Regions from separate parts of the Promicromonospora kroppenstedtii genome, predicted to be linked through region 1. Evidence: predicted binding sites of a transcription regulator. Region 1 holds the regulator's gene; the other holds the start of a gene.
The links. Region 1 encodes LexA, which represses DNA repair genes until DNA is damaged. Its sites were predicted from a motif close to TCGAACANNTGTTCGA; they were not measured.
Positions count from the first base shown of each region.

Region 1 (9,348 bases):
GGCCTGCACTACAACCGGGCGCTCTTCGAGGAGGCCGGCCTCGACCCGGACAACCCGCCGGCCACCTGGGACGAGGTGCGCGAGGCCGCCAAGGCGATCTCCGAGAAGACCGGCCAGGCGGGCTACGCCCACATGACGCAGAGCAACACCGGCGGCTGGATCCTCACCACCGAGACCTACGCCCTCGGCGGCCGCATGACCGAGGGCGAGGGCGAGGAGACCACCGCGACCGTCGACAACGACGCCACGGTCGCAGCGCTGGAGATGCTGAAGGAGATGCGCTGGGAGGACAACTCCATGGGGTCGTCCTTCCTGTACGACTGGGGCACCATCAACCAGGACTTCGCCGCCGGCAAGATCGGCATGTACGTCTCGGGCGGCGCCAACTACCCCAACCTGTTCACGCAGAACCAGATGAACCCCGACGAGTACGGCGTCACCGTGCTGCCCCTGGAGGGCGACGACGCCGGCACGCTCGGCGGCGGCACGCTGGCCGCGGTGAGCTCCGCGGCGTCCGAGGCCGAGCAGGCCGCGGCCGTGAAGTGGATCGACTTCTACTACATCTCCAAGCTGACCGACCAGGACGCCGCCGTGGCCGAGGCCGAGGTCGCTGCCGAGACCGACCAGCCCGTCGGTGCCCCGGCCCTGCCGATCTTCGACCAGGCGACCTACGAGGAGCAGCAGAGCTGGATCAAGGACCTCGTCAACGTCCCGCTGGAGAACTTCGCGCCGATGACGGACCAGATGTTCGACCAGCCCGTCATCCCCGAGCCCGCCGTCGCGACCCAGGACGTGTACGCGGCGCTCGACCCGGTGGTCCAGGCTGTGCTGACGGACGAGAACGCGGACATCGACGCGCTCCTCGCCGACGCCCAGACCCAGGTCCAGGGACTGCTGGACCGCAGCTGACCCTGGGATGACGACACTGTCCAGCCCGCTCCGGGCGACGACGGCGGACGCCCCGCCGTCGTCGCCCGGACCCCGACGGCGTGCCCGCCGCACGCCCCGGGACTGGCTGCGCGACGGCGGCCTGAGCACCCTGGTCATCGCACTGCCGATGATCCTCGTGTTCGGGGTGTTCTCCTGGTTCCCGATCGGCCGGGCGCTCGTCATGAGCGTCCAGCAGACCAACCTCATCTCGACCCCCGAGTTCGTGGGGCTCGACAACTTCGTGTTCGTGCTGCAGGACCCCCTGCTGGGCAAGGCCGTGGCGAACACCCTGTGGTTCGCCCTGCTCGCGCTCGTCTTCGGCTACCCGCTGCCGCTGGCCGCCGCCGTCCTGATGAGCGAGGTACGGCGCATGCGGGGGCTGTTCTCGGCGCTCGCGTACCTGCCCGTCGTCGTGCCGCCCGTCGTGGCCGTGCTCCTGTGGAAGTTCTTCTACGACGCCTCGCCCACCGGAGTGTTCAACACCATCGCCGGCTGGGTCGGCCTCGGCCCGTTCCCGTGGCTGCAGAACGCGTCCAGCGCCATGCCGTCCCTGGTGCTCGAGGCCACCTGGGCCGCTGCCGGTGGCACCGTCATCATCTACCTCGCCGCCCTCGTCGGGGTGCGCACCGAGCTCTACGAGGCCGCCGAGGTGGACGGCGCCGGGGTGTGGCGCAAGATCTGGCACGTGACGCTGCCGCAGCTGCGCGGCGTCCTGTTCATCACCCTGATCCTGCAGGTCATCGGCACCTCGCAGGTGTTCCTGGAGCCGTTCCTGTTCACCGGCGGCGGCCCGAACAACGCGACGCTGACGATCCTCATGCTGATCTACGACTACGCGTTCGGCAGCAGCCTCGGCGGCAACTACGGTGCCGCCACCGCCCTGAGCCTCATGCTCGCGGGCGTCCTCGCCGTCCTGTCCGCGATCTACTTCCGCGTGACCCGACCCTGGAGCAGCTGAGATGCCAGTCAAGAACCAGGCCGCGGTCGCCGAGCGCGGCATCGTCTCGGCCCACGACCGGCGCCGGGCGAGCGTTCGGGGCTCGCTCGGCGTGCTCCAGGGCGGCCTCCTGGTCACCCTCGTCCTCGCCGGGCTCGGGCCGATCCTCTGGCTGGCCAAGGCCGCGGTCACCCCCACGCAGGACACCCTGCGCCAGCCGCTGGGCCTCTTCCCCCACGGGATCGACTGGGCCAACCTCGCCACCGCGTGGGGCCGGGCCGAGATCGACCACTACTTCGTCAACACGCTGATCCTCGCGGTGGGGGCCTGGTTCTTCCAGCTCCTCGTCGCGACCACGGGCGGCTACGTGCTGTCCGTGCTGCGCCCCCGGTACGGCAACCTGATCTTCGGCCTCGTGCTCGCCACGCTCTTCGTGCCCGCGGTCGTGCTGCTCGTGCCCCTGTACCTGACGATCCTCGACGTGCCCCTTTTGAACATCAGCCTGCTCAACACCTTCTGGGCCGTCTGGCTGCCCATGGGCGCCAGCGCGTTCAACGTGCTGCTGGTCAAGCGGTTCTTCGACGGACTGCCGCGCGAGGTCTTCGAGGCAGCGCGGGTCGACGGCGCCGGACCCTTCCGGCTGCTGTGGTCCGTCGTGCTGCCGATGTCCAAGCCCATCCTCGGCGTCGTCTCGGTGTTCGCCGTGATCGCCGCGTGGAAGGACTACCTCTGGCCGCTGCTGGTGCTGCCCGACCCGGACAACCAGCCGCTGTCCGTCCGCCTGCCCGCGATCGCGCCCTACCTGGAGCTCGACGTGTTCCTCGCGGCGCTCGCGATCTCGACCGTCCTGCCCATCGTGCTGTTCCTGGCGTTCCAGCGCCTGTTCCTCAGCGGCGCAGGCCTTGGCGGGGCCGTGAAGGGGTAGGGCGGCACCTCGCGGTTCGGCACCGGGCGTCGCGTGGGCGTCAGTGGGTCTCGTATGCGACGCTGACCGACGACGCGCCGCGCAGCTGTGCCACCTGCTCGGCCTCCTCGTCGAGCAGCGTCCGGTGCCGAGCCGGGAGGGAGCCGAACGCCGTGACGGTGAGGGTCAGCTTGCGACCGCTCTTGCGCGGGCGCCAGATGCCGACGATCTCGCCGTCCGCGAGGACGGTGCCCGGCCCGCCGACCGTCTTCCACACATCCCCGTGGAACTTCTTGTCGACGATCGTCTCCCGGTCGCGAAGCTGGGTATAGGGGTCGCGGGGCGGGAGCAGGCGCACACCGCGCGGCGTCGGCGGCGACCGCAGTGCGTCGAGGTCGGCTGTGACGATCCATGACGGACCGCCGTGCAGGACCAGCGTCAGCTCGTCCTCGACCAGGCTCCACCACGGGCCGGCGTCGCCGGCCTGGATCCCGGCCCATGCGGCGAAGTCCGCCCGGGTCGAGGGTCCGTAGGCGTGCAGGTAGCGCCGCACCAGCTCGGCGCGCGCGGTCTCCGGGTCGGTGCCCGGGATCGGCCGGCCCAGCCACTCGTCGACCAGCACGAACGGCGCCTTGTTCCCGGCACGTGGTGCGAAGCACAGGACTCCCCGCAGGGTGAGGATGCGCAGGCAGAAGTGGACCACACCTTCCCCGAGCGGCTGCCCCGGCGCGTACGGACCGTCGGCATCCCAGAGCTCGCGCTGCCGCTCTGGCAGCCCGGTGGCGACGCGTTCGGCGAGCTCCGCACCGAGCTCGTCGACGGCGAGCCGGCGCCCGGCGAGCACGTCGCGGATCTCGGTGCCGACCAGCCCGGTCAGGTGGGTCAGGCTGAGACCGAGCGCGTCGAGCGACTGACCCAGACCGGGCAGGAAGTGACGCATCGCCTCCTCGGACGGCGGCAGCACGCCCGTCGTGAAGACCGGCGCGTCGGCCGTCGGGAAGTAGTAGGGGACTCCGCGCAGGGACCAGGTCTGCAGCAGGCTCTTCTGCTCGGCGACCGCGTCGTCCACCCGTTCCCGGGTCACGTTCCGCACCCGGGCGTGGAGGGCGAGCAGAGCTGACCCGGGTGGGCTGTTCTGGATGCCGCACCGGCCGGCGGCGTCGAGCAGGCCGTCTCCGGTCAGCCGTCCGGTCAGGTGGTGCGCGGCCAGGCGGAAGGCGATGACGTCGTCCTGCGAGACTCTGCCGGCCACCCATCCAGGGTAGTGGGCGGGCCGGCCGGACCTGTGGACGAGGCAGGGTGGATGTCGGTGGTCCGGCCTAGGATCGACCGTGTGACCAGCCTTTCCGACGCACCCGCCACAAGCACCGATTCCGCCGAGATCCCCGAGGTGGAGGAGCTGCTCGACCTCGCGGTGGGACAGCTCGGTGGCGGGCGCAGAGACGGCCAGCACGCCATGGCCGTCGCGGTCGGCGAGGCCATCGACAAGGGCGAGCACCTGCTGGTCCAGGCGGGCACGGGTACCGGTAAGTCGCTCGGGTACCTGGTGCCCGCCGTCCGCCACGCCGTGGCCGCGCAGAGCAAGGTCATCGTCTCGACCGCGACCCTCGCCCTGCAGCGACAGGTCATCACCCGCGACCTGCCGCTCGTGGCCAAGGCCGTCGCGCCGGCGCTGCCGCGGGAGCCGCGCGTCGCACTGCTCAAGGGCTGGCACAACTACCTGTGCGTGCACAAGGTGGGCGGCGGCTACCCGGAGGACGAGGCCACCCTCTTCGACCTGCCCGGCGGCGAGGACCACCCCAAGACCGAGGAGGCGAGCGGCGGCGCGGCCCGGGGCCGCAGGAGGGACGACGGCGCCACGCTCGCCGACCACGTCCGGCGCCTGCACGAGTGGGCGAGCGAGACGGACAGCGGCGACCGCGACGACCTGGTGCCCGGCGTGCCGGAGCGGGCCTGGCGCCAGGTGTCCGTGACGGCGATGGAGTGCCTGGGCGGCAAGTGCCCCATGCTCGCCGAGTGCTTCCCGGACAAGGCGCGGGCCGCCGCCCGCGAGGCGGACGTGGTGGTCACCAACCACGCGATGCTCGGCATCGCGGCGACCGGCAGCCCGGGCGTGCTCCCGGAGCACGACGTCGTCGTGGTGGACGAGGCGCACGAGCTCACCGACCGTGTGACGTCGTCGGCCACCGTGGACCTGTCCATGGCCTCCGTGGAGAGCGCGGCGCGGCTTGCCCGGCGGCACGCCGGGACGAACACCGACAACCTCGACGCCGCGGCGCAGAACCTCGGCACGCTGCTGGTCACCGCACCGGCGGAGCGTTTCCCGAGCGGCCTGCCGGACGAGCTGCGCACGGCGGTCGGCGCGGTGCGGGACGCCGCGCGCGAGGTGCTCAGCACGCTCAAGCCCGAGGCCGGCGGCAAGGGCGCGAAGGCCAAGGACGCGGGCCAGCCCGACCCGGGGCTCAAGATGGCCCAGGGCGCCATGCTCCAGCTCTTCGAGACGGCCGAGCGCATGGCGTCGCAGGACACGACCGCCGACGTGCTGTGGTGCTCGCGCCCCGACAACGGCTGGGGCGGGTTCGGCGACAACGTGACGCGGCTGCACGCCGCCCCGCTGCACGTCGCGGGCCTGATCCGCACGCACCTGCTGGGGGAGTCGACCGGCGTGTTCACCTCGGCGACCCTCGCGCTGGGCGGCACGTTCGACGCCGTGGCCGGCACCCTCGGGCTCAAGGGCGAGGACGCCCCGCCGTGGCACGGGCTGGACGCGGGCAGTCCCTTCGACTACCCCAAGCAGGGCATCCTCTACATCGCGCGGCACCTGCCGGCCCCCGGCCGCGAGCCCACCACCGAGGCGCAGCTCGACGAGATCGCCGAGCTCATCACGGCCGCCGGCGGCCGCACGCTCGGGCTGTTCTCGTCCCGGCGCGCCGCGAACGCCGCCGCCGAGGCCATGCGGGAGCGCCTGGACTTCCCGATCCTGGCGCAGGGCGACGACCAGCTCCCCACGCTCGTGCGGGAGTTCGCCGACGATCCGGCCACGTGCCTGTTCGGAACGCTGTCCCTGTGGCAGGGCGTCGATGTGCCCGGGCCGTCGAACCAGCTCGTGCTCATCGACCGCATCCCGTTCCCGCGGCCCGACGACCCGGTCAAGGCCGCGCGCGCCCGTGCCGTCGAGCAGGCGGGCGGCAACGGGTTCATGGCCGTCTCCGCGCAGCATGCCGCGCTGCTGCTCGCGCAGGGCGCGGGGCGCCTGGTCCGCAGCATGGACGACCGCGGTGTGGTCGCGGTACTGGACCCGCGCCTCGCGACGGCGCGGTACGCGTCCTTCCTCACCCGGTCGATGCCCGGGTTCTGGCCCACCACCGACCCGAAGCTGGTCCGTGCCGCGCTCGCCAGGCTCGACACATAGCCTGAGGGCATGGCAGCCCCTTCGGACGTCCCCTCCGCCCAGCCCGCCTCCCGGACCACCAAGATCGCTGTGGTGGGCGCCGGGGCCGTAGGCTCCACGCTCGCCTTCGCCGCGCTGACCCGCGGCTCGGCGCGCACCATCGCGCTGCTGGACATCGACCGGCAGAAGGTCGACGCCGAGGTGCTCGACCTGCAGCACGGCCTGATGTTCACGCCGCAGGCGCACGTGATCGGGTCCGACGACCCGGCGGTGTGCGAGGGCGCCGACGTCGTCGTCGTGACCGCGGGGGCCAAGCAGAAGCCGGGCCAGAGCCGCGTCGACCTGGCGGAGGCGACCATCGGGCTGATGCGCAACATCCTGCCGGGGCTGGTCGAGGCCGCGCCGGACGCGACCTACCTGATGGTGACCAACCCCGTGGACGTGGTGACCTACGCTGCGCTGAAGATCTCGGGCCTGCCGCCCGAGCGGCTCTTCGGCAGCGGCACCGTGCTGGACTCCTCTCGGCTGCGCGTGGTGCTCGCCGAGCGGTGCGGCGTGGCCGTCGGGAACGTGCACGCCTACATCGCGGGTGAGCACGGCGACTCGGAGATCGCGCTGTGGAGCTCCGCCTCGATCGGCGGCGTGCCGCTGCTCGACTGGGTGCCGGTGGCTGGTGCCGGGCCCATCGACGCGGCGACGCGGGCGGAGGTGCACCACGAGGTGGTCGACTCCGCCTACCGGATCATCGCGGGCAAGGGCGCCACCAACTACGCCGTCGGCCTGGCCGCGACGCGCATCATCGAGGCCGTGCTCAAGGACGAGCGGCGGATCATGCCGGTGTCCTCGCTGCTGAACGACTACCACGGCATCAGCGACGTGTGCCTGTCCGTGCCGTCCCTGGTGGACCGTCGGGGTGTCACCAGCACGGTGCGCATGCCTATGTCCGACGACGAGCTGGCCGGGCTGCGCGCGTCGGCGGAGAGCGTGCGGGCGGTGCAGCGAAGGTTCGGGTTCTAGGTCTCCACACGCCCGACCAACGACAGACAGGCTCGACCAGCAAGCGCTGGTCGAGCCTGTCGAGACCTACCTCAGAGGCTGCGCAGGACCGCGACGACGCGGCCCAGGATCTGCGCCTCGTCGCCCGGGATGGGCTCGTAGGCCGGGTTCTGCGGCAGCAGCAGCACGTGCCCGTCGGTCTGCTTGAACGTCTTGACCGTGGCCTCGCCGTCGATCATGGCGGCGACGATCTCGCCCTGCTCTGCCACGTTCTGGCGGCGCACGACGACCCAGTCGCCGTCACAGATCGCGGCGTCGACCATCGAGTCGCCCGCGACCTTGAGCAGGAACAGCTCGCCGTCGCCGACCAGCTGGCGGGGGAGCGGGAAGACGTCCTCGACGACCTGCTCGGCGAGGATCGGGCCACCGGCCGCGATGCGGCCGACCAGCGGCACGTACGACGGCGGCGGGGTGCCGGCGTCGTCGGGCACCGAGCTGCCCCAGTGCACCTGGCCGCTGCGCCGCGGCTCCGGCCAGTGGATCTCGCCGCGCGACGGCTTGTCGACCTGCTCCGCCATGGGCTCCACGAGCTCCATCGCGCGCGGCCGGTTGGGGTCGCGGCGCAGGAAGCCCTTCTTCTCGAGCATCTGGAGCTGGTGCTTGACGCTCGACGGGCTGGCCAGCCCGACGGCCTCGCCGATCTCTCGCATCGACGGCGGGTAACCGCGCGTCTCGAACGACTGCCGAATCGTGTCCAGCACAAGGCGCTGTCGCTCGGTAAGGCGGTCTGCCGGCGAGATCGTGTGCACGTCGGCGACGACCCCGTCGCCCGGCGCGTCCAACGTGGCGACACCCGAGAGTGCCGTGTCGACGGCTCTCGTGTCGCTGGTCCCGTCCCGTCCCGTCATGCCCGTGCCCCTCCCGTTCCGACAAATGTTCTCCTGTGCGCTGCCCACTCTAGATCACAATTCCACTCGGCTCAAACGAATGTTCGAGCGTGTCTCGACATCGACGGTGTCCCGTGCTACACAATGGTACGAGCGTTCGACGAACGTGTGTATGACGGACAAGAGTTCGAGTCACCTTTCGAGGAGGGGCCATGGGGGACGTGATCCCGCTGCGGCAGTACACCCCGGCGTACGGACAGGTGTCCGGAACGAGCGCGGCGGTGCGTGCGTACCGGCTGAGCCCGGCGCACCCGGCCGTCCGGAAGGCCGCCCCGGCCGGGCTCCGCGCAGTCGCCCCGGCCCAGCCTCGCGCCGTCGCCCCGGCCCAGGCGTCGTCCCGGGCGCACGCGTCGCACCGTGCGTATGCCCCGCAGGGCGCGCGCTCGGTCGCCGACCGGCTCGGGGTCGACGGTCTGCGGCTCACGCGCCGCGGCCGGTTCGTGCTGGTGCTGCTGGCGATGCTCCTGGCCGCACCGATGGTCACGTGGGGTGCTACCGCCGTCGCGAGCTCGCCCGGAGAACCCACCGAGGTCCGGGTGCACGCGGTGCAGCCGGGGGAGACCCTCTGGGGCTTCGCCCAGGACGTCGCGCGGCCCGGCGAGGACGTGCGGCACGCCGTCGGCCGGCTGCAGGAGCTGAACGAGATGCCGTCCGCCACGGTGCGGGTCGGTGAGCTGCTCCTGCTCCCGAAGGAGTGACCTGGGGGCGCCCAAACTGGCCAGAGGCGACGATTCGCCGTCAAATGTTGCGGCGATGTTGCATGGGGGTGGTTTGCCCGCTTACGGTCGGGGCGCGACCGGATGTCTCCGGTCCGTGGCCGACCATGCAGGAGTGAAGCATGCACTGCCCGTTCTGTCGCCACGCCGACTCGCGCGTGGTCGACTCGCGGACCGCCGACGACGGCCTGTCGATCCGGCGCAGGAGGCAGTGCCCGAACTGCAACCGGCGGTTCACCACCGTCGAGACGGCGAGCCTCTCGGTGGTCAAGCGCTCCGGCGCCACCGAACCCTTCAGCAGGGACAAGGTCGCGGCCGGCGTCCGCAAGGCATGCCAGGGCCGCCCGGTCAGCGACGACGACCTCGCGATCCTGGCCCAGCGGGTCGAGGAGACCTTGCGCAGCAACGGCAGCGCCGAGATCGACGCCTACGAGGTGGGCCTCGCGATCCTCGGCCCGCTGCGTGAGCTCGACGAGGTGGCCTACCTCCGGTTCGCCAGCGTCTACCAGTCCTTCGACTCGCTCGAG
Region 1 covers NZ_JBIRYI010000001.1:605,011-614,358, forward strand. Annotated here, with positions in the region: gene ACH47X_RS02705 (ABC transporter substrate-binding protein) at 1-909, shown strand, start outside; gene ACH47X_RS02710 (carbohydrate ABC transporter permease) at 917-1,888, shown strand; gene ACH47X_RS02715 (carbohydrate ABC transporter permease) at 1,890-2,792, shown strand; gene ACH47X_RS02720 (winged helix DNA-binding domain-containing protein) at 2,833-4,023, opposite strand; gene ACH47X_RS02725 (ATP-dependent DNA helicase) at 4,105-6,183, shown strand; gene ACH47X_RS02730 (L-lactate dehydrogenase) at 6,193-7,179, shown strand; gene lexA (transcriptional repressor LexA) at 7,251-8,066, opposite strand; gene ACH47X_RS02740 (LysM peptidoglycan-binding domain-containing protein) at 8,258-8,803, shown strand; gene nrdR (transcriptional regulator NrdR) at 8,944-9,348, shown strand, end outside.

Region 2 (9,348 bases), on a different contig from region 1:
CCGTGGCGCTGCTGGTGAGCCACCTGCTCGGCGACGAGCCGGTCCACCTCCTCGACCTCGTGCACCGGGACGGCACCGTCGAGCCGTCGTTCACCACGCCGGCGGTCGCGCCGAGACTGCCGGACGTGCCGGTCGTCGTCCTCACGAGCGGCCGGACGTTCAGTGGCGGCGAGGAGCTCGCCTACGACCTGCAGGCGCTGGGCCGGGCGGTCGTCGTCGGCGAGACGACCGCGGGCGGGGCTCATCCCCGGGAGGCTTTCGACCTCACCGCCCACCTGCAGCTCCACGTGCCGATCGCGCGATCCGTGCACGCCGTGACCGGGACCAACTGGGAGGGTGTCGGGGTCGTTCCCGACCACCCGTGCGCCGCCGAGCGGGCGGTGGACGTCGCGCTAGCGTTGTGATCCCGCGCCGCCGAGTCCGTCCCCGGGACGCCGGTCCCTGATCATGAATGCCTTCGAGTCCGGCCCCGGGACGGAACCTCCGGGCTACAGCAGCGACCAGCTCCGCCTGTTCAGGCGGCTGGTCCGGCCGTTCTACCTCAAGATGTACCTCGCCGAAGGGCCGAGCGAGGCCGATCCTCATGCTGCGCTCCGGTTCCGCCGCAAGCTGGTCGGGGCTGGCAGCAAGATCACGGCCAAGCAGGTGAGGCTGATGCTGCGAGGTGGTGGCTGGCGGGAGATGACGATGGGCGCGTGGTTTGCGCTCGCCGTACCCGCCGACGAGGTGCGCGACACGGTTCTTGAGGCGTGGAGCGTGGCCAACCGACATTCCGTGGACGCGTTGACGACCGCCAGCGTTCTCGTCGTCGGACCGGATGCCATTCCGGCCATGCGCTTGTTCGTGACACGGTCCGAGGTCCGTGGCGATCTCGGATGGGCGGAGTACGTCTCGGCGGCGATCGTGTACCTGGGTGGTAGTCCGCCGGTCGCGCCCAGCCCACAGATGGCGGCTTCGTTCGAGGAGTCGCTCGGCATCGCCACGGATCTCCGAGGCGACTTCCAGGCACGACGACGTAGGCGCCGTACCTGGAGCACGTGGTCCTGACGGCGAGGCGGCCGGACTTGGCTCAGCCACGGCACTGACGGGTGCGGGAGGTAGTTTGTGGGCACCGGCCGGTCCGCCGCGGCGGACCGGCCTGACGTCCCCGAACGCCCAGCACCAGGAGGCCGCATGACCGGGTTCCCGCCGGAGACTGCCGACCAGCACCGGCCCGCCGCGCCGCCCGAGGTCGGGCCCGGCACCACGTCCCTCGGGGACGACTGGGTGCCGGGGCCGGACGGCGTCCGCGAGCGCTCGGCGGCGCGCGTCATCCTGATGGACGACGCCGGCCGGGTGCTGGTCATGCGCGGGCACGATGTGAACCAGCCGGAGCGGTCCTGGTGGTTCACGGTGGGCGGCGGCATCGACGCGGGGGAGACGCCGGTGCAGGCAGCGCTGCGCGAGACGCGCGAGGAGGTGGGCATCGACCTGCCGGCCGGGGCCCTGGTGGGACCCGTGCTCACGCGTACGGGCATCTTCGACTTCTACGCCGAGACCTGCCGGCAGTACGAGGTGTTCTACCTCGCGCGCATCCCGGACGCCGTCGAGGTGACGGCCGACGGCTGGACCGACGCCGAGCGCGAGCTGCTCGACGAGACGGGCTGGCTGACGGCGGCGCAGCTGCGGGAGCAGCCGCTGGAAGTGTTCCCGCCGGAACTGCCGGACGTCGTCGACCACCTCGTGGCCGGCTGGGACGGCCGGGTGCGGCACCTGGGTGAACAGCACGACGACTGAGCCCGTCGGTCCGGCGGTACGCGCGTTGCGTCGCGTCCGACCCGCCCGTAGAATCTCCTTAACACGACCGGTCCCTCTGATTGCCCAGCGATCACGGGCCGGTCTTCATTTCTTTCCGCCCTCTCTGTATCACGCTTTCGCCTAGAGGAATCGTGGAGGCGCTCTTATCCTCGAGAGGCCAGCGAGCGGGACCTTCTGCGTCCTGCGACTGCTCAAGGTCTCAACGGCCGCCATCTCGAGGAAACGCCATGTCCCAGTACCTGAAGCCGCACCTGTCGATCGTGCAGCAGGAAGCCTTGCTGAGACGGCGCGGCATGCGGCTCGACGACGCGTCGTGCGTGGTCGCCCTGGGCCAGATCGGCTATCACCGTCTCAGCGGCTACTGGTATCCCTACCGCGTCATCGACCGGGCCGCGTCGTTCCGCCACGGCCGTCCTGTGCGCACCGCCGACGTCGGGGCGGGCACGAACCTGAACCAGGTGCTGCGGGTGTACGAGTTCGATCGCCGGCTCAAACTCCTGACTATGGACGCCGTGGAGCGGGTCGAGGTGGCCATCCGGGTGAGGGTGACCGATGCCCTGGGCCGTCGCGGGCCGTTCGCACACCTCGATCCCCGGCATCTTGACGCCCGCTTCTCCTCTTCCGCCCAGGGCCGCCCATCGCGGCACACGAGTTGGGTGGCCAAGCTTCGCGCCCATCAGGCCCGTTCGTCCGAGGAGTACGTGGCGCACTACGGCCGCAAGTACGGTGGCGACCTGCCGATCTGGGCTGCCTTGGAAGTCGTGGACTTCGGCGCTCTCTCGATGCTCTTCCAGGGGCTCAAGCGACGTGACCGCGACGAGATCGTTCGCGGGCTCGACGTCGTCGACCGGGCGGGGGCCGGTGACGGAGCGGTCCTTGCCAACTGGCTCAGAACCTTGAACATCGCCCGGAACACGTGTGCCCACCACGCGCGGCTCTGGAACCGTCACTTCACGGACACAGTGCGTGTGTCAGCGCTTCATGGGATCAAGGAGCTCAACCACCTCGCTGGGCTCGAGCACCGCGATCGCGCTCGCCTTTATCCAGCGTTGATGGTGCTGTGCTTCCTGATGGAGAAGGTCTCGATGGATGGCGTCTGGAAGGCCGAGCTGGTGAGCCTGCTCTCCGACTTCCCGTCGGACGGTGTGGTCACGCTCGCCGACATGGGGTTCCCGGCCAACTGGACCGACCTGATGCCGTAGAGGGGCGGCCCGACCGGTCCCAGGACGTGCTTTCGCCGCGGTCTCCCGCGTGGGCGGCATCTGCGACGTCCCAGGTCTGCTGGACGCCGCCGTAGAATGAACGGTTGTGAGCAACCCGACCATCGGCGTCCTGGCCCTCCAGGGAGACGTCCGCGAGCACCTGGCCGCCCTCGAGTCCGTCGGCGCGCACGGCGTGACCGTACGCCGTCCGGGGGAGCTGGCCGCGGTCGACGGGCTCGTGCTGCCCGGCGGCGAGTCGACCACGATCGACAAGCTGCTGCGCATCTTCGAGCTCCGCGACCTGCTGCAGGCCCGCATCAAGGAGGGCCTGCCGGTGTACGGCTCGTGCGCGGGAATGATCCTGCTGGCCGACCGGATCCTGGACGGGACCGCCGACCAGCAGACGGTCGGCGGGATGGACGTCGTCGTGCGGCGCAACGCGTTCGGGCGGCAGGTCGACTCGTTCGAGACCGACCTCGACTTCGCGGGCATCTCCGACGTCGACGACGGCGGCCCGGTGCGCACCGCGTTCATCCGTGCCCCCTGGATCGAGGAGGCCGGGCCCGAGGTCGAGGTGCTGTCCCGCATCCCGGCTGTGGATACGCAGGGCCGTCCTGTGGCGGCCGCCGGTAGGATTGTCGCAGCACGGCAGGGGTCGCTGCTCGCCACCGCCTTCCACCCCGAGATCACGGGGGACGCGCGCGTGCACGGGCTGTTCGTCAGCATGGTTGCGGGCGGCTGAGCGGCCTTCTCGTCGCCGTTCGGCGTTGCCGAGTTCGAGCGCCATTGATAAGAGCCATCGAAATGCAAGGAGTCAGGTAGAGGCATGTCAGGTCACTCCAAGTGGGCCACGACCAAGCACAAGAAGGCCGCGATCGACGCCAAGCGCGGCAAGCTCTTCGCGAAGCTGATCAAGAACATCGAGGTCGCGGCGCGGACGGGTGGCGGCGATCTCGCCGGTAACCCGACGCTGTTCGACGCGGTCCAGAAGGCGAAGAAGTCGTCGGTTCCCAACGACAACATCGACCGCGCGCTGAAGCGTGGTTCGGGCGAGGGCGCCGACGCCGTCGACTACCAGACGATCATGTACGAGGGCTACGGCACGAACGGCATCGCCGTCCTGGTCGAGTGCCTCACCGACAACAAGAACCGCGCCGCCTCCGAGGTGCGCCTGGCGTTCTCCCGCAACGGCGGCAACCTCGCCGACCCGGGCTCGGTGTCGTACCTGTTCTCCCGCAAGGGCCTGATCGTGGTGCCGAAGGCCGACGGTGTGGGCGAGGACGAGGTCATGCTCGCCGCGCTCGACGCCGGCGCCGAGGACGTCACCGACCAGGGCGAGGTCGTCGAGGTCCTCACCGAGGCGACCGACCTGGTGTCCGTGCGCACGGCCATCCAGGAGGCCGGCATCGAGTACGACTCGGCCGACGTGATCTTCCACCCGTCCATGCAGGTGGAGGTGGACGTCGAGGGCGCCCGCAAGATCATGCGCCTGATCGACGCACTCGAGGACAGCGACGACGTGCAGAACGTCTACGCGAACTTCGACGCGAGCGACGAGGTCATGGCGGCGCTCGACGAGGAGTAGCACCCCCCGCGGCCGTGTCCGCGCAGGGAGGGAACCCGCACGTGAGAGGGTTTCTCCGTGCGCGTTCTCGGTGTTGATCCCGGTCTGACCAGGTGTGGCGTCGGCGTCGTCGACTCCCTGCCCGGACGGCGGGCCCGGATGGTCGCCGTCGGAGTCATCCGCTCGGACGTGGACCTGTCCACGGACCTGCGCCTGCTGCGGATTGCCGAGGGCCTGGACCGCTGGCTCGACGAGCACGTGCCCGACGTGGTGGCGGTCGAGCGCGTCTTCGCGCAGCACAACGTCGGCACGGTGATGGGGACCGCTCAGGCGGCGGGCCTGGCCATGGTGGCCGCGGCCCGCCGCGGCGTGCCCGTCGCGCTGCACACCCCGTCGGAGGTCAAGGCAGCCGTGACCGGTTCGGGCCGGGCCGACAAGGCGCAGGTGACGACGATGATCACCCGCATCCTTGATCTCGACGAGGCGCCGCGGCCCGCCGACGCCGCCGACGCGCTCGCGCTCGCCGTCTGCCACCTGTGGCGCCCCGCCGGGGCCCTGCAGGGCGGCGACCGGCACGAGCTCACGCCCGCCCAGCGCGCGTGGGCCGCGGCCGAGCAGGCGGCCAAGCAGCGCCCCCGCCGCTGACGGCGTGCCTCCCCGGAGGGCACCTCGCGCTTGTTAGGCTCCTCGCACGAACGTTCGATACCGGAACATCCGGTGAGGGAACATCCTGCAAGGAGGGGAAGCCCGTGATCGCCTCGCTGACGGGGACCGTGGCATACGTGAGCCTGGACCGCGCGGTGGTCGACGTCGGCGGCGTCGGCTACCTGGTGCACGCCACGCCCACCACCCTGGCCGCGCTGCGCGTCGGTGAGACCGCCGGCGTCGCCACGAGCATGGTGGTCCGCGAGGACTCGATGACCCTCTACGGGTTCGCCGACCCCGACGAGCGCGACGTGTTCGAGGTGGTGCAGACCGTCTCCGGCGTCGGGCCGCGCCTGGCGCTCGCGATGCTCGCGGTGCACACCCCGGACGCCCTGCGCCGCGCCGTCGCGGGCGAGGACCTCGCCGCCCTGACCCGCGTGCCGGGCATCGGCCGCAAGGGCGCGCAGCGCATCGTGCTCGAGCTGGGCGACCGGCTGGGCCCGCCGTCCGGCACCGGCGTGGCGGAGGCCGCCCCCACCGCGGCCCCGGGCGCCGCCGACCACTCCGAGCGGGTCGTGGAGGCCCTGGCGGGCCTCGGCTGGCCCGCCAAGCAGGCCGACGACGCCGTCGCCAAGGTGCTCGCGGAGGCGGGCACCGACGCCGTGGCGGCCGACGACGTCGCCTCGACGCTGCGCGCCGCGCTGCGCGTCCTGGGGGGCCACCGTGGCTGAGGTCTCCACCGAGACGGAGGGCGGGGGACGGATCGTCGCGCCCAGCGCCGACGAGATCGAGCGCGCCGCCGAGGCCGCCCTGCGCCCCAAGCGGCTGGACGACTTCGTGGGGCAGCAGGTCGTGCGCGACCAGCTCTCCCTGGTGCTGCAGGCCGCGATCGCGCGCGGCAACCCGCCCGATCACGTGCTCCTGTCCGGGCCGCCCGGCCTCGGCAAGACCACGCTGGCGATGATCATCTCCGGCGAGCTGGAGTCGCACCTGCGCCTGACCAGCGGACCCGCCATCCAGCACGCGGGCGATCTCGCCGCCGTCCTGTCCTCCCTGGAGGAGGGCGACGTGCTGTTCATCGACGAGATCCACCGCCTGGCACGCCCCGCCGAGGAGCTGCTGTACGTCGCCATGGAGGACTTCCGCGTCGACGTCGTGGTCGGCAAGGGCGCGGGCGCCTCCGCGATCCCGCTCGCGCTGCCGCGGTTCACCGTGGTCGGCGCCACCACCCGGTCCGGCCTGCTGCCCGCCCCGCTGCGCGACCGCTTCGGGTTCACCGGGCACATGGACTACTACTCGCCCCAGGAGCTGGAGCGGGTCATCCTGCGCTCCTCCGGGCTGCTCGGCGTCCACCTCGACCACGCCGCCGCCCACGAGATCGCCGGCCGCTCCCGTGGCACGCCGCGCATCGCCAACCGCCTGCTGCGCCGCGTGCGTGACTGGGCGCAGGTGCGTGGTGACGGCAAGCTCGACCTGCACGCGGCCAAGTCGGCCCTGGAGGTCTACGAGGTCGACCCGATCGGCCTGGACCGCCTCGACCGTGCGGTGCTCACCGCGCTGTGCACCCGGTTCGGCGGCGGGCCCGTGGGCCTGTCCACCCTCGCGATGACCGTGGGGGAGGAGGCCGAGACCGTCGAGACCGTCGCCGAGCCCTACCTCGTCCGCGAGGGCCTGGTCGGCCGTACCCCGCGCGGCCGCGTCGCGACCCTCGCCGCCTGGGAGCACCTGGGACTCACTCCGCCGGGATCCGCCGACCCGGGAACTCTGACCGCTCCCTGACGTTGTCCAGGTGGTGCCCCTACCGTGGGGAGCCCGAGGATCCGTGCCCGAGCACTACACTGGGTTGGATCCTCGTCGTACTTGCGCCACCGAACGTGCGCAGCACATCCGACACAGCAATCGAACAGGGACCTCACCGTGGAAATGTTTATTCTCGTCGCGATTCTCCTCGTGGCGATGTTCTTCATGTCCTCCCGCACCCGCAAGCAGCAGCGCGCGGCGGCGGAGTTCCGGAACAACCTCACGGTCGGCACCAAGGTCATGACCGCCTCCGGGATGATCGGGACCGTCGTCGACGTCGACGAGTCGGCCGACCAGGTGACCATCGAGTCCGTCCCCGGCAGCCAGACCACGTGGCTCCGCGCCGCCATCTCCAAGAAGGTCGAGGAGCCCGTCGCCGACGACGAGGACACCGACATCACGGCGGATGAGTCCGACGTCACAGCAAAGAGCGAAACGGGAAGTACGATCAGCCCCGACGCGACCGACGTCCCCGACGACCTGTCCAGCCTCGACACCGCCCAGCGCGAGTACCGGGACCAGCAGCGACGGGACGCCGACGCAGACGGCAAGTGACGGCTGCGCCGTCCGGTGACCCCGGGCGGCGCCTTACCCGCTCCGGACGTAGCCCGGCGCGCACACGAGAAGAGACAGACGTTGGCGACTGACACCCGGCGCTCGCGGCCGGTTCGCACGATCGTGCTCCTCACGATCCTGACGATCCTGCTGCCCTTCGGCGCCCTCTTGGCAGGTTGGCAGCTCGACGGCAAGTCGAGCGACAACCCGGACGGCGCGAGCCTTGCACCCGGTCTGGCCCTCGACCTCCAGGGCGGAACCCAGGTCCTCCTGAAGGCGGTGACCTCCGACGGCTCCGAGATCACCCCCGAGGCGATGGAAGAGGCCATCGGCGTGATCCGGCAGCGGGTGGACGCCAACGGCGTTACCGAGGCCGAGATCGCCAGCCAGGGCAACAACCAGATCGTGGTCGAGATCCCGGGTGAGGTGGACGACGAGACCGTCGCGCTGATCTCGAAGGCCGCGCAGATGAAGTTCCGCCCGGTCCTGACCATCGGCAACCCGACCCCGACGACGCAGCCCTCGGCCAGCCCGTCGGCCTCGGCCTCGGCGGACGGCGAGGGCGACGGCGCCCAGGCCGACGGTGCGGACGCGGAGCAGGACGCGCCCGTCGGGGGCCAGCTGACCAAGGACGAGATCGCCGAGCAGCAGAAGGCGGTCGAGGCGGCGACGGACCCCTCGGACCTGGCGCAGATCACGCCGTCGGTCCAGGCCCGGTTCGACGAGCTGGACTGCACCGACCCGAAGAACCTCGAGGGTGGCGGCGGCGACCGTCCGGACCTGCCGCTCGTCACGTGCGACGCCACGGGCGCCGCCAAGTACGTCCTCGGCCCCGTCGAGGTCGACGGCACCGCGATCTCGAGCGCGAGCTCGGGTCTGCGGTCGGGTGCGAACGGCACCGTCACGAACGAGTGGGCGGTGCAGCTCGACCTCGACAGCGAGGGCACCAAGCTCTTCCGGGAGTCGACGCAGCGCCTGAACACGCTGGAGAGCCCGCGCAACCAGTTCGCGATCACGCTGGACGGCCTCGTCATCTCGGCGCCCTCGCTGAGCCCCGGCGTCGTCATCACGGACGGGCGCCCGGAGATCTCGGGCTCGTTCACGCAGCAGTCGGCCGCCACCCTGGCCAACCAGCTCAACTTCGGCTCGCTGCCCCTGACCTTCCAGGTCGACGGGCAGAACCAGATCTCCGCGACGCTCGGCTCCGAGCAGCTGCAGCGCGGCCTCTTCGCCGGTCTGATCGGTCTGGCCCTGGTCGTCGTGTACTCGCTGTTCCAGTACCGCACGCTCGGCCTGCTCACCGTGGCCTCGCTGGTCGTGGCCGCCGCCATGACCTACGTGGTCATCGCGCTGCTCAGCTGGGGCATCGGCTACCGCCTGTCCCTGCCCGGCGTGGCCGGTCTGATCGTGGCCATCGGCTTCACCGCGGACTCGTTCATCGTGTACTTCGAACGCATCAGGGACGAGCTACGTGACGGCAGGTCCCTGCGCCTGGCCGTCCAGCGCGGCTGGGTCCGTGCCCGCCGCACGATCTACGCCGCCAAGGCGGTCAACCTGCTCTCGGCCGTCATCCTGTACTTCATGACCGTCGGCGGTGTGCGCGGCTTCGCGTTCACCCTGGGCCTGACCACGATCATCGACGTCATGGTGGTCATCTGGTTCACGCACCCGGTCATGGAGCTGCTCGCCAAGGTGCCGTTCTTCCGCGACGGGCACAAGGCCTCCGGCCTGTCCCCCGACCGGATCGAGGTGACGCCACGCTACCGGGGCGCCGGCCGGATCTCG
Region 2 covers NZ_JBIRYI010000010.1:61,154-70,501, forward strand. Annotated here, with positions in the region: gene ACH47X_RS16750 (S41 family peptidase) at 1-404, shown strand, start outside; gene ACH47X_RS16755 (DUF6000 family protein) at 448-1,047, shown strand; gene ACH47X_RS16760 (NUDIX hydrolase) at 1,174-1,776, shown strand; gene ACH47X_RS16765 (Abi family protein) at 2,025-2,999, shown strand; gene pdxT (pyridoxal 5'-phosphate synthase glutaminase subunit PdxT) at 3,106-3,741, shown strand; gene ACH47X_RS16775 (YebC/PmpR family DNA-binding transcriptional regulator) at 3,826-4,584, shown strand; gene ruvC (crossover junction endodeoxyribonuclease RuvC) at 4,642-5,208, shown strand; gene ruvA (Holliday junction branch migration protein RuvA) at 5,313-5,939, shown strand; gene ruvB (Holliday junction branch migration DNA helicase RuvB) at 5,932-6,987, shown strand; gene yajC (preprotein translocase subunit YajC) at 7,132-7,563, shown strand; gene secD (protein translocase subunit SecD) at 7,645-9,348, shown strand, end outside.
Region 2: the regulator LexA is predicted to act here: its motif matches at 5,251-5,266, upstream of ruvA (Holliday junction branch migration protein RuvA).